3 regions of the Caloranaerobacter longqiensis genome follow, and region 3 is predicted to be linked to each of the others. Evidence: riboswitches for the same ligand, from Rfam matches in the RefSeq annotation. Region 3 holds a riboswitch; each other region holds the start of a gene.
What was found. A riboswitch is a leader RNA that binds a small molecule or an ion and turns the genes downstream of it on or off. The one in region 3 is predicted to bind cobalamin.

Region 1 (3,491 bases), on a different contig from region 3:
CCTACTGTAGTAGCAGATAAGGAAGAAGAAAAAGACAACATGGGAATGGGTGGCGGAATGCCAATGATGTAATAAAAAACCTCCGGTAAAAAACCGGAGGTTTTTATTTATTGTATAGATTGAAATTTTTCTACTGTATTAAGTAAATCTGATTTATTTACTAGACGGCTTCTATTCCATCCTCTTTCATCCATTATATTATATATTGTATATTGAATATCTTGAATATCGTTTAGACATTCAGATAGTATTTTCCTTAAAAATGGGCAAGTTGATTCAACAATTGTATTATTATAAGAAATTGCTAATTCCTTTTCCGACAATACTAAGTCATTTAATATTTCTTTTTCTGATAAATTGTTAATAATATACATGAGGTATGCCTCCTGACCATATGAATTTTAAATTTTAAATTTTAAATTCTAAATTTTAAATATTATGTGCTTAGTACCTAGTACCTAATTTTTTCTTGCTTTGTTTTCTAATTCTAGTATCAAGTAACTAGTACCTAATTTTATACGATATCCAGCTAATCTACTGACTGTTGACCATCGACTAATTTTATATTTTAAATTTTTTTATCGGCTATCAACTAAATAGCTAAGTACTTTCTTATAATTTTTCTTATGTCTCTTACTAGCGTTGTAGCATAAGTTTTTAAGCTCGCTATCATAACACATTTCTGCATAATTTAAGTATTTTTTATATAGTAGTTTTTCTTGTCTTAATTGTTCTTCGATTAATGAGAGAGTTCTATAATCTAGCTTAGAATTAAAATTTGCCATGGCAATACCTCCGATTTAGATTTATTGGCTTTTCGTAATTCGCTATTAAATACTTAATTTTACCAAAACATCTGATTTTTGGTTGGTAGTTATTAATCTATTAACTATCGACTATCATTTAAAATCCATTCATTATTAGTATTTTACTTAATAAAAAATATATAGCATGAAAAAAAGAGATAGCAAACAATAAAATAGTTTAAATTGAAAAAAAGGGAAGTTGAAAACAAAGGGAAAGAAACAAAGTGATGGTTCTGTTGTATCCAAAATGTTTGCAAATATGAATAAAATAAAGCTAAGTTTCAATTTTTAAAATTGAAATTTAGCTTTGTGCAGCTGAAATTTTTTATAATCCATAGGAAATTGTATTCCTTATTAAATTATAGATAATTTTGAATATAATTTCCGTAATGGATTTCAACAAAATTTGCCTTAATTTATTTAAAATGAAGATTTTGTTCTTTGTTAAATACTTCAGGGTAAAGAATTTTCGCTAATTTTTCATATGCTTCTGCATATCTATCATTAGGTTTGTATAGATATAAATCTTTTGGAAGGATTATGTATCTATTATTTTTTACGGCTGTTAATGATGCCCAAGCTGGATTAGATTCTACATCGCTTTTTAATTTTTTAAATATCTTTTCTTTATCACTGCCCATAGTTTGAACAAAAATAAAATCAGGATCTTCTTGAATTATTTTTTCCATTAAGATACATATTAAGTTTTCAAATTACATCTCTTTTATCTTGGTACAAATCTTTTTCTTAATTTTTGAAGCCCAGTTTTTTCTATAGCCCAGTCTACTATCTCTTTGTCCTCTTTGAGAAGTCTTTTTCTAAAGCCAAGATGCGGATATCTGCCATATGATACGAGATTTTCTACTGTTACATCTGCTGAAATATTTTTAATTTGAGGTAAAATTGCTAGCTTTTGGGCTATTTTTTTAGTATTAATAGAATAAATATCTTCATTGTCCAAATATATATTACCTTTAGATGGTTTTAAACATCTTGATAATGCTTTAAGAAGAGTTGATTTTCCCGAACTATTAGGTCTTATTATTGAAACTAGTTCCCCGTCATTAACTTTTAAATTGACTTCTTTTAATATTTCTTTCTTTCCATAGTTAACACAAAGTCCTTCAGCTCTAATTCCAATCATCTAACACCTTCTTTTCTTCTTAATAAATATAGGTGAAATTTTTACTGCTCCATTGCCTACGCTTATAAAAAAACTTATTATAGTTAAAATAATAAAATAAGATTAATATTACATTTTTGTTTACGATTTTGTTTTCTGCCATAGTATCACCTTGATTTTTATGAAGTTAATATGAAAAAAGCCCATAACCTTCTTTAAGGTATGGGCTTTATTTTGCTATTTTAAACATAACAAATAAAAGTACCCCTTCCCACCGAAGGTTTACTTCTCGTAAAAAAAAATAGGCAGGTCTCCTGACTCGTGGATTATCCTACTCTCAATGCTTTCCCAGTCAACCCAGTGGCTTATATATTGATTTCGTAACCACTCACAGTAGCGGTGGCTGTATCGGATTTGCACCGATTTCCCTTTTAATATAAAAACCTATTTTTTCTCCTATATTCTATTTTACATAACCTATCATATCATAAAAAGATATGATTTTAAATATATTTTATATTATATAAATTTAATGAATTTCAAAGGAAACAAGGGAACAGAAGGATACAGGGGGATGGTTCTAGTGTATCTAAAAGGAAACAGGAGAATTGTCTCCTTATTTCCTGCTGAATGTTTATACTATTGCGACTAAAAATATTCCTAAATAGATAGTTGCTAAAATCACAAAAAGGATTTTTTCATTTTTCTTTTCACTAATTTTAAAGTATACAACAGCATATATAAATCCTATCAATAAGTAAACAATAGCAATTAATAGTCTTAAAACTGTATTATCTATTATAATAAAAGAAATAGTAGATATTAGATGTATAAAATTTCTAATATATTCTTCATATTCCTCTCTATGCTCATTTTTGACTTCTTCTCTAAGAGTTAGCATTATTTTTTTTGCATTTATTATACCATATATCATATCAAATACTGGAATTAAGGCTATTATAGTTAGTATTAAGTTTCTATCTATAAATTTTATACCTAACATAGCATGCAATCACCTTTAAATTTTATGTTGTTTGATTTGTTAAAAAGTAATTAAATTATAAAACGAAGGCATGATAGACTATGTGAAAACTATTTTTTAATTAATTATATAATAACATGCTACTTTTTTGAAACATATATTACATTAATATGGCATAATATAATGAAATTTGAAGAAGGATTCGAAAAATGATAACATAAATGGTATTGATACCCTCAAAAGTTTGTTATATAATGGATGTAAATTTGGACGAGTTGAAAAAGTTTTGGATATTTAGGAGTGGGAAAGATAGTGTTAAAGAGAGTTTCAATAGTTAATGCGGTTTTATTTATTGCTGTTATCCTATTAAAAATATTTTATGTAAGCAGGTTGAATTATAGTATTGGATTAGTTTTAGAGAGTGAAAAGCTAAAAGATATGGCAGTGAATCTCTTTGGGACAAAAATAATTGGGTATTCTCAATATTATATTAATGATTTTGTTATGTATATATTGATTATTGGTTTAATTTTTAATATATATGTTGCAGTGAAAAAGGATAAGTAAATGAGGTATCTAT
Region 2 (10,122 bases), on a different contig from region 3:
AGAATCGGCTATTTCAGCCATCCCCATATTTACCAAATCGTTTTCTCTAAGATTTATTTCTGCTGGACTGCCTGCCCCTTCTATAACGACTATATCATTTAAACTACTTAACTTTTCATATGCTTCTTTTACTACATCCTTTAATTTAGATTTAAAATTATGATATTCCATAGCTGAAAGATTACCATATACCTTCCCATTTAAAATAACTTGACATTTTTTATCCGTTGTAGGTTTTAATAGAATAGGATTCATTAATACTGATGGCTTTTGCCCACATGCTTCAGCTTGAACGACTTGAGCTCGTCCCATTTCTAGTCCTTCTTCTGTTATGTATGAATTTAAAGCCATATTTTGTGACTTAAATGGTGCCACTTTATATCCATCTTCCATAAATATCCTACATAATGCAGCCGTAATTATACTTTTTCCTACTGAAGAAGCCGTTCCTTGAATCATTATGGATTTGTTTTTCAACTTAAACACTTCCTTTTTTAAATAATCTGCAATTTTCTATAAAATCTTCTGCTAGTCTCTTATTACTATAAAAGTGTATATGAGCATAAGCTCCTAAAGTGTTGTTTTTCACTATTCCGCATTTCCAAGAGTTTATAATTTTATTCTCCCTAATTTTGTCTACTCGATAGATATAATTATCATTAGTACTCTCATCTAAAATAGATCTATGAAATTCATGTGCCTTTACTTGAGTAGGCATTTTAGATATAGTACATGATTTAAGAATATTTACATAAACATATCCAAATCGTTGAAGTTTATTAGTCATTCTTGCATTTCTATTAAATATTCCAACCATTTCATATGTTTTACCATCAATGGTAGTAATAGATTTACATAAATACATTAGTCCACCGCATTCTGCATATATCGGCATTCCAAGCTCTGATGCTTTTTTTATCTCATTTCTCAATTCCTCATTTTCTTCAAGCTCTTTAGCAAAAACTTCAGGAAATCCTCCCCCTAAATATAATCCATGTAAATTATCAGGTAGTTTTCTGTCTTTTAATGGACTAAAATATACTAATTTTGCTCCTAATTCTTCTAATAAGTCTAAATTATCTTGATAATAAAAATTAAAGGCTTTATCTAATGCTACCCCTATGTTGACATCTTTAAGTCTTGTTTTATTGTCATTATTATACGTATAGTATAATGTTGAAACTTCTTTAGAAATTTCTATTATTTCATCTATATCAATAGTCTCTTCTATCATAGAAGAGAGCTTATCAAGTTTTTCATTTAAATTTTCTACTTCCGCAGTTGGTATTAATCCTAAATGTCTACTTTCGAGTTTAATATCTATATTCTTTTTTAAGTACCCTACACATTTAATTCCGGTAAATTTTTCTATAGCCTCTTTAATCAATTCATAATGTTTTTGCCCCGAAACATTATTTACAATAACTCCTTTAATTTTAACTTTTTCATCATACAATTTATATCCTAACACCTGTGCAGCGGCACTAGACGATACTCCATTTCCATCTATTACTAATATGACAGGACTCTTTAAAATTTTAGATACATGTGCCGTACTGCCATTATCTTTTTCTATTCCAAAGCCATCGTAAAGTCCCATTACCCCTTCAATTACTGAAATATCTTTGTCAAATGAATTCTTTACAAAAATATCCTTTATTGCCCTTTCTTCTAACATCCAGCTATCAAGGTTTCTAGATTTATTACCTGTTACAAAACTATGAAAAGCAGGATCAATGTAATCTGGACCAATTTTATAAGGTTGCACATTTAAACCTCTTTTACTAAGAGCTTTCATTATTCCTACAGATACTGTTGTCTTGCCAACGCCGCTTTGAGTACCACCAATTACAAATCTTGGCATTTTCATAAATATCATCCTCATTCTACAATTGTTTTTGCCTCATATGCATGTCTTATATAAATGTTTTGTATTCCTCTATTCTCACCTAATCCATGTAAATATACATCAACTTCATATCCAGCCTTTTCTAAAATAGTTTTCCATGAATCACTTTCTTCTCCTGCCATATCATTTAGTGCATGTTCTCCTGCTACAAGCATAAATGGCATTAAAGTAACTTTCTCTATATTATTTTCTTTAAGTCTATTCATAACTTGTTCAATTTCAGGATATCCTTCAACTGTTCCCACAAAAACGTTTTTATATCCTAAGTCATTAAATACATATTCCATTGCTACATATGCAGCATTCGAATGGTGGCAAGTTCCATGTCCCATAAAAACTACTGCCTCATTTTCTTTTAGGTTTGTAAACTGCTTTGCTAATGCATTAACTGTTTCTTTGTAATCTTCTGTAGATGTAAGCAAAGGTCTGCCTATTTTAAATTTATCAAAGAATTTAACATAATTCATAGCTTCTGAAACTAACTCTTCATATTCAATTCCATTTATTATATGTAGTGGCTGTATAATTACTTCCGAGTAACCCTGATTTTTTAGATATTCTAATGCTTCTTTTACATTAAAAACCTCAATATTATCTCTTTTCTTTAATATATTTATTATTGTTTGAGAAGTAAAAGCCCTTATTATATCGTAAGCAGGAAATTCCTCTTCAAACCTCTTTTCAGTAGCTTCAATTGTTAATTTTCTAGTTTTAGCATAGCTAGTCCCAAAACTAACTACTAAAATTGCTCTCTTATTTGAGTTTATTTCTCTTTTCATCTTTTTCTCCTCTCTTAAGTTAATATTTATATATTTTCAAACCATTCTTTTTAATTATTATTGTAGAAAGATATGGAATTTTTTCATTAATTATTACATTAATGTCCGTAATAATTCTCTCTTCTTCTGTACCACACTTAGAAATTAAAACAAAATTGTTTTCAAGCCCCCTTTTTAATAATTCATTAGCAAGAATTTTACAATCATTTGCTGGCTTCATTACTATAACATTTTCAAAATTGTCCAAAGCCCTTTTAAGTTTGTCATTATCACCTTTTCTTAATGGAACTACACTAAATCCTTCTTCCCATTCAGCTATGGGCATATTTAAACTACTCGATACAGAGCAAAATGAGGTAATTCCCGGTATTGTCTTGACTTCAATATCGTATTTCTTTAAATAATGCAAAAGATACATATATGTACTATAAATAGTAGGATCACCTAAAGTGATAAATGCTACTGTTTTGCCTTTGTTCACCATTTTTGCTATTATAGAAGCATTTTCTTCCCATTTGTTTTGAAGCTCATTTTCATCATATACCATGGGAAATGTCAAATACATTATTTCTGCATTACTTTTTATATGTTCTTTAGCTATTTTATAAGCAAAACTCCCTGCTGACTCTCTTTTTTCTGGACATATTATTACATCTACTTCATTTAATATCTTTTTTGCTTTAATAGTTATGAGTTCCGGATCTCCAGGACCAACTCCCACTCCATAAAATATACCTTTTCTCATATATACCGTTGACTTATATCTATAAAAACCTTATAGAAAGCAACGCATACCTATAAATCTTTATAGATTTATAGATCTTATCCGATACTTCTATTATGAGGCTATAAGCCTGCATAACTCGAAGTCGCTTTCTACTTTTATAGGATTGCACAGCTTAAGCATAAGCCAACGGTTTTCACCTCCTATTTTGTATTTTTGCTGTGCTTTTCTATTGCCCAATATACATATATTCCTCGCTCCGTTTAAATCAGCATTAATTATTTTATTTATAACTTTGTCTTTGAATAAACCTCGTTTAACTCGCTTCCCATTTAAAGCATTAGTTAAATCAAGGTTATATTGGGATAATTCTTGCATTATTTTTATATCTTCTGTTAAGCTACTTACTTTAGATGTGTAGCTTTCATCTACGAATTTTACTTCTATTCCATAACCTTTGGCTTTGTATTCTATATACCTTATTAACTTTCCAAATGGTATTTGTATAAAGCTTTGCTTGTTAGTTTTATTCAATCTGCACTTACCATTATTTTTTAGATTGTTTAGGTTGTCCGATAATATTATCTCTGTTACATCATGTTTTTCTAGATACTCTAATACTCTTTTACTGATTTTATGAAATTGATCATGAAAATATCTATTTCTTTTTTCGTAAATATATGTTCTATATTTTTCTAAATATCTTTTTCTATTTTTATCTTTTGTAGTCTTTATTTCTCTGTTTAATTTTGCTATAAATCTATTAAAGTTAGCGTTATATGTCTTGAACTTTTTACCATCTATTATTAAACTTAGTGTTTCTTTATCGTCTACATATATACTTAAAAGGTTGTTTATTCCTATATCTATCCCTGCACTTTTGTAAGGTTTTTCTTTTATTTCTTTCTCTTCTTTTTCATATATGAAAAGTAAGTACAATTCACTGTTTGAAAAATTAAGATGTACTGCTTTAATATTTTTTAAATTCCCTACTACTTTCTCTAATTCTTTATGATTTATATATGTCCTTATCATTTTATTGTTAAGGTTTATTCCTAGCTGATTTTTTCTTTTTAATGAAAATCCTTTATAACTATCTAATGGAATTGTATAATTAGTTAGTTTTGATAGTTTTTTAGGTTTTGGCGGTTTTGCTTTATAATCTCCACTTTTAACTCTAGTAAAAAATCCTTTATATTGATATTTTACTCTTTTCATTATTTCTACTAAATTGTGAATTTTAAGTCTTTTAGATAAGTTTATTAAGTCATTCATTATTTGATGGTTTTTATATTTATTTCTGATATAAGTTAGCTTTTCTTCTAGCTTTTTCGGAGTAGTTCTTCTAAATAGTGCTCTCATTATTTCATAGTTAGTTAACAACCTAAAATCTCCGATGTTTTGTTTATAGTCTTGATTAAGGAGTATTATATACATGTTTTCAAAATGTCTATACTTGTAAATATAATCTATAACCTTTGATTTGAATTTTTTGTCTTTTATTCTCATTTTGTATGTTCTTATATTTTCATCTGCTGATTTACTCATCTCCCTTTAACTCCCTCTATAATCTTCCTTAACTACTTTTTGAATTTATAATTGTTTTAAAGTTTTTATAAGTTTTTATAAATATTTTGTAACTGTTAATTATCCTCCATAAATCTTATATTAATTCTATTATTTTAAATAATTCATCCTTATTTTTAGGTATACCATATTTATTTTTTATTTCTGGGTATTTATCTCTTAATTTTTCATAAAATTCAAGTATTATCGGTTTCTTTACATTCGCTATTTCCATTAATTTATCATTGCTAAATATTTCATATGGTGTACCTTCGCCAAGAATATTACCGTCATATAATACATATATATAATCAGCCCAAGAATAAATATTATCTGGATTATGTGAAGAAATAATAATTGTCTTATTTTCATTATTAAGCTGATTAAGTATTTCAATTATTTCATCAGCAGCTTTTGAATCAACATTAGCTAATGGCTCATCTAAAATTATTACTTCAGGACTCATTGCAAGAATAGATGCTATTGCAACTTTTTTCTTTTCTCCTCCACTAAGAAAATGAGTAGGCCTATGAACTAAATTTTCTATTCCAAGCTTAGTTATTACATAATCTACTCTCCTCTTAACTTCATTAATCGGTATATTTAAATTCATAATACCAAAGGAAATCTCTTCATATACACTTGAAGAAAAAAGTTGAGCATCAGAATCCTGAAAAACTATTCCAACCTTACTTCTTAAATACTTTAGATTTTTTTTATCATATACAACTTCTTTGCCTTCAAAATATATTTTCCCATAATCTGGCTTGTATAGCCCATTCAAATGAAAAAATAAAGTAGTTTTGCCTGCTCCATTTGGACCTAAAATACCTATTTTTTTACCCTTTTCAATATTAATATTTAAACCCTTAAGTGCATAAGTCCCATCAGGATACTTATAGTGTATTTTTTCACAGGAAATTATTATATTCTTCAATATACTTTCCTCCATTAACTTTAATTGTTTAGAAGAATGCTATAACTATAGTAAATGTAAAATATATGGAAATCAAAATCTTATTTTTAAATGAATATTCATATTCCTCTTCTAAAACGTTAATCTCACCATCATATCCCCTTGAAATCATTGAAAGGAACAACATTCTATGAATGTGAAACGATTTTATAAATACATTACTTATAAGTTTACCTAATGAATAATATCCTCTTTTAATACTGCTATATCCTAACCTACAAAGTTGTGAATTTTTTATATTACTCGCGGTATCTAACAAAACAAATATAAACCTATATATTATCATGAATATTTCAACAAAAGTTTTAGGTAACTTCATTCGCCTTAAAACCCATATTATATCGTTAATTGGAGTAGTAAGAGATATAAAATAAAGACAATTTATTGAAGCAAAAACTCTAAAAAATAGATGTATTCCTGTATTTAATCCCTCTTTTCTTAATCCAATATAAAGGGATTTAATTTTTATAAAATAATCTAAAACTTCATAAGTTCTAGAAAAATCGATTGCAATTGCTAAAAAACTAATAATTAAAAATGGAAGTGGAATAAATAAAATTTTAAGATAATATTTTACTGGTATTTTGGCTATTACTAAAATACTAAATGAAAAAGTAATAATCACAAAAATATATAGAAATAATGATTTAGATATAATGCATGTAAATAATGGAAAAAGTCCAAAAAGAACTTTTTCCATAGGATGAATTTTTCTAATATTATTCATATATGAATATTTATCTATCAAAATCATTTAATCTACCATTCTCCTTCTTTTCCCCATGTAGTAACCAAAGAAATAGAAAATAAATCCACTTCCTATAGCTGCTTGAAGAGCAAATAATAAACTTTCTATTTCTCCACTTGGAGGCTCCCAAATACTATTAAACCATGGTTCATAATCCGGATCTAATGTACTTATATATTCTTCAGCTAAACCATCAGCTCCACCAAATTCTGCATCTTTTTTTACTACAAGAGGAATAATAGTAAGTATTATAACAATAAAGATAATTAACAAATTTCTTTTAAACATCATTTCTCCCCCCTTATTGCAGCCAGTTGTTGAAGTTCATCCTTATTATATTGAGTTAGTAAATTGTATACGACTACAGTTAAAAATCCTTCACTTATTGCTAAAGGTATTTGTGTAACTGCAAATATACCTAAAAATTTAGTTACAGAAGCAATAACTCCACCAATTTCAGATGGAAAAGCAACTCCAAGCTGTATTGACGTAACAATATATGTAACTAAATCTCCTATTGCTGCTGCAAGAAAAATACTTAAACTTTTTGATTTTTTACCTTTACTAAATAATTTATATATTCCATATGCAGCTATTGGACCAGCAATTCCCATTGAAAATACATTTGCTCCTAATGTAGTTATTCCCCCATGTGCAAGTAAAAGCGCTTGAAATATCAAGACTATTAGAGCTAGTACACTTGCTATCATAGGCCCAAATAATATAGCACCAAGACCTACTCCGGTAGGATGAGAACAACTTCCTGTAACAGATGGGATTTTTAATGATGAGAGTACGAATACAAAAGCACCGCATAATCCTAACAACATTTTCATATTAATATCATCTTTACATATTTTATTCATTCTCCTTATGCCAATTAATATAAATGGAATTGAAACTATAAACCAAATAATAGTCCATTTAACTGGTAAAAACCCTTCCATTATGTGCATTGCATATACATTATTTGGTGTTAGAAAATATAAAAAGTAAATAGATAAGAATAAAAATATTTTTTTGTTTTTCATATTTTTTCCCCCTTTTTATGTATTTCATATTTTTTAAATAAAAAGTTACATATACCATAATTATTTATGATATATATATTTTGTAAAAAAACAAAACCTTGCAACAGCATGCAAGGTTTTTCGCTAAATAGACATAATAAAAGACACACTAGGGAACACAAGTGCATCTTTTACTATCAATAATAACGCACACACTTCCCTCCGAAGCTGTTGCTAAAGTTTTAAGGCAGGTTTCCTGGCTCGCGCTTCATCCTACTCCCTTGCCTTCCCTGGTTTTACCAAGTGGCATAATAAGGTTTCGTCTTCGCTCACAGTAGCGGGGGCTGCGTCGGATTTTCACCGAACTTCCCTTTTAACTTCTTTAAATAAAGAAGCACCTTAAAACTTCAATATTAAGTTTTTCTTCAATTTCTATTATAAAAATAATAATAGAAATTGTCAATAAAATATAATTTTGCCCCTATTTGTAATATGTATAAGATTATAAGGTTGTAAAAAAAATATTAAAGCTATTCTTATTGATTTTTTCATACTTTAATAATCACTTGCCAATCTTTAAATAATTATCTCAATATCTACATGTCCTAAACTTGCCGCTACATATAAAGGCGTCTGTCCATAATCATCCTGTGCCTCTAAATCCCCACTATTTAAATCGCTCACACTTTAACCCTCCATTTTGTATTTGTAATATTGTAAGTATTCTATCATTCTTTCCTCACTAAGAGCATGGTTAACCTTAACTATACCGTTTTATACTTCAATACGCTAAAGTGGGCTATCTTTTCAATAAGCCCGCTAAAATTATCAAAAACATCTAAAAATTATTTCAATACTAGATACTATCTCTTTTAGTTTTTTATCCTCTATAACATATTCTCCAACTTCTTCAATATCTTCGTATAATTTCTCCGTCTCATAGTTATACTTTTCCATTATTGATATTTTACCTTCTGGATGTGTTATACAATATTCCTTACCCTTATATCTAAACTCTATTTCTCCTCCTCGCTTTAAGTTGTCGTAAAACTCATCTAATGTATTAAATTTATTTTGCATAACATATCTCCTCTTTAGTTATTGTAATTATTCTGATTTAAATTCAATTCTTTCCCACAATTTACGTCCTTTTTCTGTCATTTCAAACCAATAATCCTCAATCTCTTTATTATCATAAGATAATTTAATAAAGTAATCATTGCTACTGCCATTAGGATATGTTATATATATCAATGACTTATCAAGTAATTCATTTAAGCATTTTTTAACCTTTTTTCTACTAAACTCTATATTAAAATAGGATAGCAAGTGTTCAATTTGTTCGATGTTTTCTCCATCATCTGCTAATGTATTCAAAATTTCAAATAAAAGTTTATCCTTCATCATAATTAAGCTTTCCTCTCTTGTCTGCTATTACTTCTAATATACCTTTTATTAATTTTAAACTTACATAAATCTATGTTCATTGTATACAAAACCGCTTTTACATGTCAATACCATTAATGCAACTTTTTACCGACGTTTTTCTGCAATTTTCGTCATATTATGTTAAATCAACCTAAAAAAATAATAGCTCCATATCGAGCTAATCATAATTTTGATATTCATAAAATTATAAAAATGTTCAGCTTTTTGTGTCTAAAATACTCTGTTTTTTATCTAAGATTAGGAAAGTTTAATTGTCTTAAAGCTTCATAAGCTATAATTGCCACAGAATTTGATAAATTCAAAGATCTTGCATGCTCATTATCCAGCATTGGTATTCGCATACATCTATCTATATTCTGTTTAAGCAACTCCTCTGGTAATCCAGCCGTTTCTTTTCCAAACACAAGAAAACACCCATCAAAAAACTTCATGTCTGTATAACTTTTTTTCGCTTTTGTAGTTGCATAAAAAAACTTCTCTTTTCCATATTTTTCTAATAATTCATCAAAACTATCATAATAATGTATATCTAAAATATGCCAATAATCTAATCCTGCTCTTTTTAAATATTTATTATCTAGCGAAAAACCTAATGGCCTAACTAAATGCAATGATGTACCTGTAGCTGCACAGGTTCTAGCAATATTCCCTGTATTTTGTGGAATTTCAGGTTCAACTAAAACAATATTTAAAGCCATAAAAAAACCCCCTTATAAATTTTTATCATCATTATCTTTTAATATAATATTAACCTCTATTGTATCATTTCCTGCTTTAAATGGAATACAGTATATAACTTCATCGCTTACTATATATTTTATATCTTGCCCATATATCAACGCTGGTATAGACAAATCAATTGCAATTCCTGTATTATAAATATCTGAAATAGCATTACAAATTAACATATTATTCATATCACATAATATTTTTACACAAGAAGCATCTAATTCAGCAATAG
Region 3 (10,122 bases):
TTACTGGTGATAATAAAAGAACAGCTGAAGCTATTGCTAAACAAGTAGGAATAGATATAGTTTTGGCCGAGGTTTTACCACAAGATAAGGCCAATGAAGTTAAGAAGCTTCAAGAAAAAGGTAAAAAAGTTGCGATGGTTGGAGATGGGATAAATGACGCTCCTGCATTAGCACAAGCTGATGTCGGTATTGCTATAGGTTCTGGTACAGATGTTGCTATGGAATCAGCAGACATAGTGTTAATGAAGAGTGACCTTATGGATGTAGTTACAGCTATTCAGTTAAGTAAAGCTACAATAAGAAATATAAAACAAAATTTATTTTGGGCGTTTGCATATAATGCAGCAGGTATACCAATAGCAGCAGGATTGCTATATATATTTGGAGGACCCAAATTAAATCCAATGTTTGCAGCAGCTGCTATGTCGCTTAGTTCAGTTTCAGTATTATCAAATGCTTTAAGATTGAAAGGCTTTAAGCCAGCTAAAAATAAATAAAAATTTAGGAGGGGTTAATATGAAGAAAACAATTGTTATTGAAGGGATGACTTGTGGGCATTGTGCAGGTCGTGTAAAGAAAGAACTAGAAAGTGTATGCGGAGTTAAAGCTGCTAATGTTGATGTTGCAGAGAAAAAAGCAGTAGTAGAGTTAGCACATGAAGTGGATGACTCTAAATTAATAAAAGCAGTTGAAGAAGCAGGTTATGAAGCTGTATCAATAGAGTAATATAGAGCTCCTTTTACAGGAGCTCTTAAATTGTTGACAAAATCCCTGCATATATTAAATATTTGCAGGGGTTTTGTTAACAATCTTCAGATATAAATTTTATTATTTTAAATTAGAAATTATAAAACTGGCATATAAATTGCAATATTATTTGAATATAAAATTAAAGGAGGAATTAGTTATGAATATATTATTAGCTATAGGATTTGTAGTATTAATGATTTATATGATGAGAATGGGTGGAGGTTGTTGTGGAGGACATTCTCATGAAAGACATATGCAACATAAAAGTAATGGTCATACTATGCATAAAGAAAATCATATGAATTCATTAGAAACAGCTAAAGACCCTGTATGTGGTATGTATGTTAGTAAAACTGACTCAATAAGAAGAACTATTAATGGCCGCACATATTATTTCTGTAGTAGAGAGTGTGAAGAAAAGTTTATTAGAATGAAATAATTTTGTAATACTAAATAATACAGTACTTGTGTTATATGCAACACTTTTATAAAATCGGTGAATAAAATCACATTAAAAGAAAATTTTATTCTATAAGATATGGCGTAAAAGTGGAGATGGATATTGTGTATTTAATATATAGAATATCTATATTAAGAGAAAAACTAAATAAAGCTATTAAAAATCAAGAAGATTATGAAATCATATATAAATTAAGTGTTGGATTAGATCAATTAATAGTAGAATATTATAAATTATATGAAAATAATGGTTAGTATGGGAGGTAGACATGGCAAGGGCACTAAGTATAATAATTACAATAATAATTATTGCATCTTCGTTTATTTATATAGATAAGAAATCTTCCAGTAGAACAAATAATGAGACTTCTCGAACAAAAATTGAGAAAGTCGAACAGACACTTATTCAACAGGATAAGAAATTAGACGATAATAAAGAGTATAATGATAAAAACATAGATAAGAACATAGATAAGAACAGCGAAGTAGAAGATTTAGATATGGAAAATGAAGAAAAAACTTCTGATGAAAGTTCAATTAATATATTAGATAAAAAATATCAGGATAAAACGGATAAAGATGAATATAATGAAGTGATAAAAGAAGATAATCAAGAAATAACAGAACAAGACAATCAAGAAACTGATATAGAAATTGATGAAGAAAATATTTATATAGAAGATATAAATAATAACGATAAAGCAGATTATACTCAAGTAGAGGATCAAATAATAGATGAGGAGCAAATATCTGAAAATAGTTATTATGAAGAAATATACTCTGATGAAAATATAAAATATATTAGAACTGATTTTCAGAATGATGTTTATGTAGATGTTGTTTTTCTAAATTTATTTTTAGATAATGAAAATTTAAAAGAAAATCTGGTATTTGATGTATTTTTAAATACTCATACTTATAATATTTCTGAAAATAACTTAGAACAGAAAATAGTATTAAAAAATGATAAAGGGCTAGAAGTTAGTGAAAATATAGAGTGGCTTCCTGTAGGTATACCTGAAGGACATCATGTTTTTGGTAAATTAATTGTTCCTAGTAAAGTTAACGGACAAAGTCTAATTGACAATAATACAGAGTATTTAAAAATTATTATGACAGATGTAGCAGGTGCAGAGGAAAGAGTTTTTATTTGGACCAAAGAAGAGGTAAATTTCAAAAGTTTGGTTAAATAGTTTGGGTTAGATTTCAAGTAAAGTTTACGAAATTTAAAGTTTGGTTTAGTTTTTATACTAAATTTTTGCCGTGCATTTGCTTTTATTTCTATAATTTTAATTATAAAGTTTATTAACAGTTTGAGGATAGATTATAAGTCTGTCCTTTTTATTTTGTTAGGGAATTATAAAGTTTATGTATTATAATAACTATTAGAGATATTTTTTATAATCCATAGGGAATTATAATAAAATCTTATATTTAATAAAAAAATTAATGTTGATTTTATTGAAACTTTGTCTGGCATGCTTACATGCCAGAGTCGTTATATACCTTGTTAAATTGTGAATAATTTTGAATATAAATTCCGTTTATAGATATAGGTAAAATCATCTTTATAATTTATTTTAAATCGAAGATTTTGTTCTATTAAAGGAGAATTAAAATGAAGAGATTTAATAAAAAAGAAATAATGGATATTATTTTTATTAGTATAAGTATTGTGATTATAACAATGCTTCACTATTCAATTATACCAGCTAGATGGGATATACACGATTTTCACAGGAGATTGTTTTATATTCCTATAATAATTTCTTCATTTAAATTCAGATTAAAGGGAGGTCTATTTACATCAGTAATAGTTTCTATTTTATATGTTACGCCTTTAATCTTTCCAGAGATATTATCATTAGAGAAAATAAATATGTCTATTTTAAATCATTTTTTAGAAATAATTATGTTTGTTTTTATAGGCACGGTTACTGGATTTTTAGTTGAAGCAGATTTTAAAAAGAAAAAGATATTGGAGATACAAATTAGAAAATTGACCGATCTTGAAAATTTTACTCAAAATATATTAGATAGTATAACTAATGTTCTTATAGCAGTTGATAAAGATTTAAAAATACAATTGATAAATAAAGAAGGAAGAAAATTGTTAGATTTAGATGAAACATGTATAGGGAAAGGATTAGATATTCTATTTACAGAGTATGATAAAATTGAAAAAATACTAAAAGATGTACTGGCTTTTGATAAAAAAGTGAATATCGTTACTAAGTGTAATTCAAAAGATAAAACTAATATTTATGTAAAATTATTTGCTTATCCATTGCATAATATTCTAAATAAAATAGAGGGAGTTGTTATTGTACTTGAGGACATCTCGGAGATTAGGAAATTGGAAAATCAAGTGAGAAGAGCAGAAAAACTATCAGCAGTTGGACAACTTGCGTCTGGTATTGCTCATGAAATAAGGAATCCATTAGGGATTATAAAGACTATATCTCAGACTGTAATTAAAGATATAGAAGATGCTGAAATAAAAGAGGGGCTTGAAATTATAGTTCATGAAGTAGATAGAGCTAATATGGTAATTAAAGGATTGTTGGATTTTGCTAAACCTAATGTAAATCAGATTAAAAACCAAAGCATAGATAAACTTATAAAAGAAGTAATTATGCTTACTAAAAAGTATGCTCAACAACATGATGTTAAAATTATTTATACGTCTGAAGTAGACATAGAAATATTAATAGATTCAGAAAAAATAAAACAAGCTTTTATAAATGTTATATTCAATTCTGTGCAAGCAATGCCTGAAGGAGGTTATTTAAACATAAGTTTAAATATAAAAGATGGTTGGGTTAAGGTGTCATTTGAAGATAATGGCACAGGTATACAAAGAAATGAACTTGAAAAAATATTTGAACCATTTTATACAACTAAAGATACTGGAACTGGGCTTGGATTAGCTATAACTCATAGAATTATTGATGAACATGATGGATATATTGAAGTTTCTAGCAAACCAGGAACTGGTACAAAATTTGATATTTTTTTACCAATTAAAACTATAACTTCTAAATAAAAAGGCTATCTCGATAGAGATAGCCTTTTTATTTAGCCTAATATTTCTTTCATATCAGCTTCTGCATTTGAAATAGGTTTTATATTGAACTTATCAACTAATACTTGTAATACGTTTGGTGAAATGAATGCTGGTAAAGTTGGTCCAAGATAAATATTTTTGATATTTAATGATAATAATGTAAGAAGAATACATACTGCTTTTTGCTCATACCATGATAGTATCATTGATAGAGGTAGTTCATTTACATCACATTCAAAAGCATCTGCAAGAGCAACTGCTATTTTTATAGCTGAATAAGCGTCATTACATTGACCTACATCCAATAATCTTGGGAATTCTCCAATTTTACCAAAGTCTTTTTTATTAAATCTATATTTTCCACAAGCTAATGTTAAAATTATTGTATCCTTTGGTGTTTTTTCAGCAAATTCAGTATAATAATTTCTTCCTGGTCTAGCACCATCACATCCACCTATTAAGAAGAAGTGTCTGATATCACCTTTTTTTACAGCCTCAATAATTTTATCAGATAGGCTTAATACCGTATTATGTCCAAATCCTACTAAAATTTTCTTTTCTTCTTCGTCTTCTTGCCAACCACCAAGCTCTAAAGCTTTTTCTATTAAAGGTGTAAAATCTTTTTTACCATTTACTTCTTCTATATGAGCTACATCTGGCCAACCTACTATGCTAGTAGTAAAAATTCTGTCTTTATAGCTGTCTCTAGGTTTTTGTAAACAGTTTGTTGTCATTAATATTGCACCAGGTATGTTATCGAATTCTTTTTGTTGGTCTTGCCATGCACCACCGTAGTTACCAACTAAATGCGGATATTTTTTAAGTTCAGGATATGCATGAGCTGGTAACATTTCTCCGTGAGTATAAATATTTATACCTTTACCTTCTGTTTGCTCAAGAAGTTCTTTTAAATCTTTTAAGTCGTGACCAGAAACTATTATGAAAGGTCCTTTTTTCTTAGTTATTAATACTTCAGTTGGTTCAGGATTACCATAGGCACCAGTATTAGCACTATCTAATAATTCCATACACTTGAAGTTAACTTGACCTAATTCCATATTTAGATTAAATAAATCATCTATAGTTAAATTATCATTTAAAGTAGCAGCTAGTCCTTTATAGAAGAAATTATTTACAGTCTCATCAGTTTTACCTAAAACATAAGCATGGTGTGCATATGCAGCCATTCCTTTTAAACCATAAATAAGTAGTTCTCTAAGTGAACGAATATCTTGATCTAAGTCTTCATCAGCCATTATTCCAACTTTTTTTGCATCATTTATCATTTCTTCTTTTGTTGAAGGTACTTTGTAACTTGCAGCGTCTGGAATAGGTCCTTCAATATCTCCAGCTAATTCTTTAAGATTTTCTTTTACTTCAGCAGCTTTCTTAATATATTCAACAAATCTTTCGGCATCAAAGTTAACATTAGTTAAAGTAGCAAACATTGCATCCATAACAAACTTATGAATTTCTTCATCAATTTTTTTGCCTTTTTCTAATGCTTTCTGCCCATAAAAACCTATTCCTTTTAGTAAGTAAATAAGTAAGTCTTGTAGAGCTGCAACTTCTGGGTCTTTTCCACAAACACCTATTTTAACACAACCTTTTCCACCTGCTGTTTGTTCACATTGATAACAAAACATTTGATTATCCATAACTAACCATCCTATTGTCTTTCTTTAATTATAATATACCCAAAATTTAAAAATAATTCAGTGATTTGAATCACAAAAAGAAAAAACCTTCTATTAGCTTGACTAATAGAAGGTTTGATTGATATAAGATTAATAAGAGAAATCCATTTTTCTAACTACAACGCCATTTATCGCACTTAATTTTTCTTCTAATTCATTACATTTATCACCACAATTATTAATTAATTCAAGTAGTATTAATCCTTTTTCTGTACAGTTATTATTATCTTCTGCTTGTTGATGTAGACCTAATCTAGTTTTAATAATACATCCGTAATCAGTCAATATTTTTTGTACTTCAGATACTTCCTCGAAACGATTGTCAATTTGCAGACCTAAAATTATTTTTGACATATTATCCCTCCATATATATTTTTTTAATTTTATCATAATATTATCAAAAAACTATTTTTTTAAACATAGTTTGAATATAAACATACATATTAATCTCCTAAAAGAATACTGATATCTAGTAATTTCTGCTGTAATTCTATAAGTTTATTTTTCAATTTATCATAATCTTTTTTCAATATCTCTTCATCAATAATTTTTTCAGTATTAGCAATTAAAACTTCAAACTGATTATATACTTCTTGTAGTTCTTTTTTAATGTTTTCTTTCTTTTTAAGAGGTTCTAATATTTCACCATGATAAACTTTTGCTTCATTGTCTTTAAATTCATAAATATATCCCATATTTGGTATGATAGTATCGACTTTGTAGGTTTCTTTAATTAATTCTGCTAATTTTTTGGCTGATTGCTCTTCACCGTGAACTACAAAGACTTTTTCGGGGAATTTTTTGAAACCTTTTAACCAATCCATTAGACCTTTTTGATCAGCGTGGCCAGAGAAACCTTCAATACTATATATTTCTGCTAAAACGCTTATTTCTTCTCCTAATATTTTGACTTTTTTTGCACCATCTTTGAGCATTCTGCCTAAAGTACCTTCTGCTTGATAACCTACAAATATAACACTATTTTCTTTTTTCCAAAGATTATGCTTAAGATGATGCCTAATTCTACCAGCAGTACACATTCCACTAGCTGAAATAATGACTTTTGGATAATTATATTCGTTTAGTCTCATAGATTCTTTTTGGTCGTTAATAAAATAAAGATTTTCAAATTCAAACGGATTATCTCCGCTTAGTATGAGTTTTTTGGTTTCATCATCAAAACAATATGGATTGTCTTTAAAAACTTGAGTAGCTGAAACTGCCATTGGACTGTCAACATAGATAGGTATTTTTTTATATGTTTCCATGATGTCTAAATTCTCATAATAATTGTTTAATTCATAGATTAATTCTTGAGTTCTTCCTACAGCAAACGAAGGTATAATAACTGTACCGCCTCTAGATACGGTTTTATCTATTATTTCTATTAATTTATTAGTCCTTTCAGCAACGCTTTCATGTAATCTATCGCCATATGTTGATTCTATAATTAAATAGTCTGCTTCTTCTATAAGTTCTGGGTCTCTTAGTATAGGTTTGTTTTTCATTCCTAAGTCGCCAGAATAAACTATTTTCACTGTTTTGTTTTTTTCTGTAATCCATAATTCTATTATTGAAGAACCAAGCAGATGACCAGCATCTCTAAATCTGACTTGGATATTTTCGTTTAGATTAATTTTTTGATTATATAAAACAGGTTTAAAGTAGTTTAAACTTATATTAGCATCTTCTACCGTATATAGAGGGTTAATAGGAGCTTTACCGGCACGTATACGTTTCCTGTTAAGCCATTTTGTATCTGATTCTTGTATATGACCACTATCTAATAGCATGATTTTACATAAATCATAAGTAGCTTTTGTACAAATTATTTTACCTTTAAAGCCTTCCTTTACTAATTTTGGAATTCTACCACTATGGTCTATATGAGCATGACTAAGCAAAACAAAATCAATTTCAGAAGGATTATATTCAAAATCCTTGTAATTTAGTTTTTCTAGTTCTTCACTACCTTGGAACATACCACAGTCGATTAAAATTTTGTATTTATCTGTTGTAATTAAGTGATTAGAACCTGTTACAATTTCAGCAGCTCCATAAAAATGTATTTTCATTCCCACTCCTCCTAACTCTGTTGTGTTGTTTGTCCAATTGTAAACCGTTTAATATATAAAATATATACCCATTTATTTCTACATAAAAAAACAAAAATCCTCTTTAGGGACATAAATCTAAAGTAGAATAGATAAAAATAGAAAAATTTATTAGTATTTAGCAGGAATTTTTTGAAATACATAGAATATATCCTTTTAGTATACAAATTAATATAAAAATTATAGGTGCCCGTTTAGGGAGAATAGGGAATGGAGTGGAAATCTCCAGCGGACCCGCCACTGTGAAGGTGAGCCTTTAAACATGATGCCACTGGATATTAATCTGGGAAGGCGTTTAAAGGTGTTGAACCTGAGCCAGGAGACCTGCCTATAATTTACATAAAACTCATGGATGATGGTAAAGTTCATGGTTTGTTTGTCATGCACAAATAAACTATGAACTTTTTTAGTTATAAGAAAATAAATATAGAAAAGAAGGGGGACAAAATATGGATTTATTAAAACAAACTATTAGTAAAATTGGAGAACTCGATAAGGAAGCTATGGCAAAGGCAAAAGAAAGGGTGGATAATCTTATTAAACCGCCCGGGAGTTTAGGAAGATTGGAGGAGATAGTCATTCAGCTTGCAGGAATAACGGGGGAACTTTATCCAAAGGTAGATAAAAAAGTGGTTATAGTTATGGCAGCAGACCACGGCGTTTTTGAAGAAGGAGTTGTAGTATTTCCGCAGGAAGTAACAGAAATTCAAACTAGAAATATGGCAAGAGGGGTAACAGGAGTTTGTGCATTAGCGAAACAAGCTAGAGCTGATGTAGTACCTGTAGATATAGGTGTGAAGGTAGATATAGATGAGATTGGAATAATAAGTAGGAAAGTAAAGTATGGAACAGATAATATGGCTAAAGGGCCTGCTATGAGTAGAGAGGAAGCCATAAAATCTTTAGAAGTTGGAATACAAGTTGCTGAAGAACAGATTAAAAAAGGAAAAAATATTTTGGCAACTGGAGAAATGGGAATATGTAATACCACTCCAAGTGCGGCGATTGTTTCGGTTATATGTGGATATGATCCTTTTGAAGTAACGGGAATAGGAGCTAATTTTCCAGTAGAAAGACTTGAATATAAAGCTGGAGTAGTGAAGAGAGCTATAGAAATAAATAATCCTAATCCGAAGGATGGGATAGATGTTCTTGCTAAAGTTGGAGGGCTTGAAATAGGCGGAATGGCTGGAGTGATGCTTGCGGGAGCAGCTAATAGGGTGCCGGTAGTGATAGATGGATTTATTTCTCTGGCAGCTGCTCTTATAGCATGTACTATAGAGCCTAAAACTAAAAATTTTCTTATACCTTCCCATGCATCGAAGGAAAAGGGAGCAGTATATGCAGCAGAGTTTCTTGGACTAAAACCAATGCTTTACATGGATATGAGACTTGGAGAAGGAACGGGGGCAGTACTTGCTTTAAATTTAATTGAGGCAGCTACGTATATGAATAATGAAATGATTACGTTCGCTGAAGCCGGGATACCAGTATAAAGATACAAGGGGACGGTTTTTTGTTTCCTTTTTATTTCTATCAGGATGTAGTAGAACTATTTTGTGTTACTAATATTATCTTCTAGATATAGATTTTAAATAAAATATAGATGAGCATAGTTTCTAACACTTTTTAAAGTTAGAAACTATGCTTTATTTAATTTTAAACTATTTTACTTTTATATAAAACCAATCATATAAAAATAAAGAATATTTGATATTCCATATATATATTATATAATCTATATTAGATAATATAAACAATTATAGTTTTTTAAATGGTTGCAGGTTTTTACAAAAGATAAGACTAATAAACAGGTTTTAAAATTCCACATAGTTAAATACTCTAGAGACGAAAGAAATTGTTTGTATGTATGGGATAGTGTTAGCAAGAGTACTATAATAGAGGTGTTGTATTTAATGTATAATATATGGATATCAGCAAAAATAATTAGTTCATCAGAAAATCCACTTGCAAATATATATAAAAGTTATGATTGGTGGGAGAAGGCTATATCTATTGCATTAAAGACGGCAGA

Region 1: it holds a riboswitch for cobalamin, as region 3 does, so the genes downstream of both, AB4Y15_RS09965 (ABC transporter ATP-binding protein) here and cobT (nicotinate-nucleotide--dimethylbenzimidazole phosphoribosyltransferase) in region 3, are expected to answer to the same signal.
Region 2: it holds a riboswitch for cobalamin, as region 3 does, so the genes downstream of both, AB4Y15_RS04865 (energy-coupling factor ABC transporter permease) here and cobT (nicotinate-nucleotide--dimethylbenzimidazole phosphoribosyltransferase) in region 3, are expected to answer to the same signal.

The regions. Positions count from the first base shown of each region.
Region 1 is NZ_JBFWFX010000012.1:3,532-7,022, forward strand. Features, by position in the region: gene AB4Y15_RS09950 (spore coat protein) at 108-374, opposite strand; gene AB4Y15_RS09955 (hypothetical protein) at 579-785, opposite strand; gene AB4Y15_RS09960 (ABC transporter substrate-binding protein) at 1,223-1,495, opposite strand; gene AB4Y15_RS09965 (ABC transporter ATP-binding protein) at 1,531-1,950, opposite strand; cobalamin riboswitch at 2,217-2,392, opposite strand; gene AB4Y15_RS09970 (hypothetical protein) at 2,564-2,932, opposite strand; gene AB4Y15_RS09975 (hypothetical protein) at 3,212-3,478, shown strand.
Region 2 is NZ_JBFWFX010000004.1:30,055-40,176, reverse strand. Features, by position in the region: gene AB4Y15_RS04905 (cobyric acid synthase) at 1-477, opposite strand, end outside; gene AB4Y15_RS04900 (cobyrinic acid a,c-diamide synthase CobB) at 479-1,870, opposite strand; gene AB4Y15_RS04895 (sirohydrochlorin cobaltochelatase) at 1,882-2,688, opposite strand; gene cobI (precorrin-2 C(20)-methyltransferase) at 2,708-3,433, opposite strand; gene AB4Y15_RS04885 (RNA-guided endonuclease TnpB family protein) at 3,527-4,960, opposite strand; gene AB4Y15_RS04880 (energy-coupling factor ABC transporter ATP-binding protein) at 5,076-5,915, opposite strand; gene cbiQ (cobalt ECF transporter T component CbiQ) at 5,944-6,681, opposite strand; gene AB4Y15_RS04870 (energy-coupling factor ABC transporter substrate-binding protein) at 6,709-6,990, opposite strand; gene AB4Y15_RS04865 (energy-coupling factor ABC transporter permease) at 6,990-7,733, opposite strand; cobalamin riboswitch at 7,942-8,129, opposite strand; gene AB4Y15_RS04860 (hypothetical protein) at 8,541-8,792, opposite strand; gene AB4Y15_RS04855 (hypothetical protein) at 8,820-9,116, opposite strand; gene trmL (tRNA (uridine(34)/cytosine(34)/5-carboxymethylaminomethyluridine(34)-2'-O)-methyltransferase TrmL) at 9,389-9,859, opposite strand; gene AB4Y15_RS04845 (chemotaxis protein CheX) at 9,872-10,122, opposite strand, start outside.
Region 3 is NZ_JBFWFX010000010.1:75,040-85,161, forward strand. Features, by position in the region: gene AB4Y15_RS09505 (heavy metal translocating P-type ATPase) at 1-497, shown strand, start outside; gene AB4Y15_RS09510 (heavy-metal-associated domain-containing protein) at 517-726, shown strand; gene AB4Y15_RS09515 (YHS domain-containing protein) at 908-1,189, shown strand; gene AB4Y15_RS09520 (Spo0E family sporulation regulatory protein-aspartic acid phosphatase) at 1,306-1,464, shown strand; gene AB4Y15_RS09525 (hypothetical protein) at 1,479-2,402, shown strand; gene AB4Y15_RS09530 (two-component system sensor histidine kinase NtrB) at 2,828-4,255, shown strand; gene hcp (hydroxylamine reductase) at 4,288-5,934, opposite strand; gene AB4Y15_RS09540 (CPF_0552 family protein) at 6,064-6,327, opposite strand; gene AB4Y15_RS09545 (MBL fold metallo-hydrolase RNA specificity domain-containing protein) at 6,417-8,048, opposite strand; cobalamin riboswitch at 8,255-8,433, shown strand; gene cobT (nicotinate-nucleotide--dimethylbenzimidazole phosphoribosyltransferase) at 8,537-9,583, shown strand.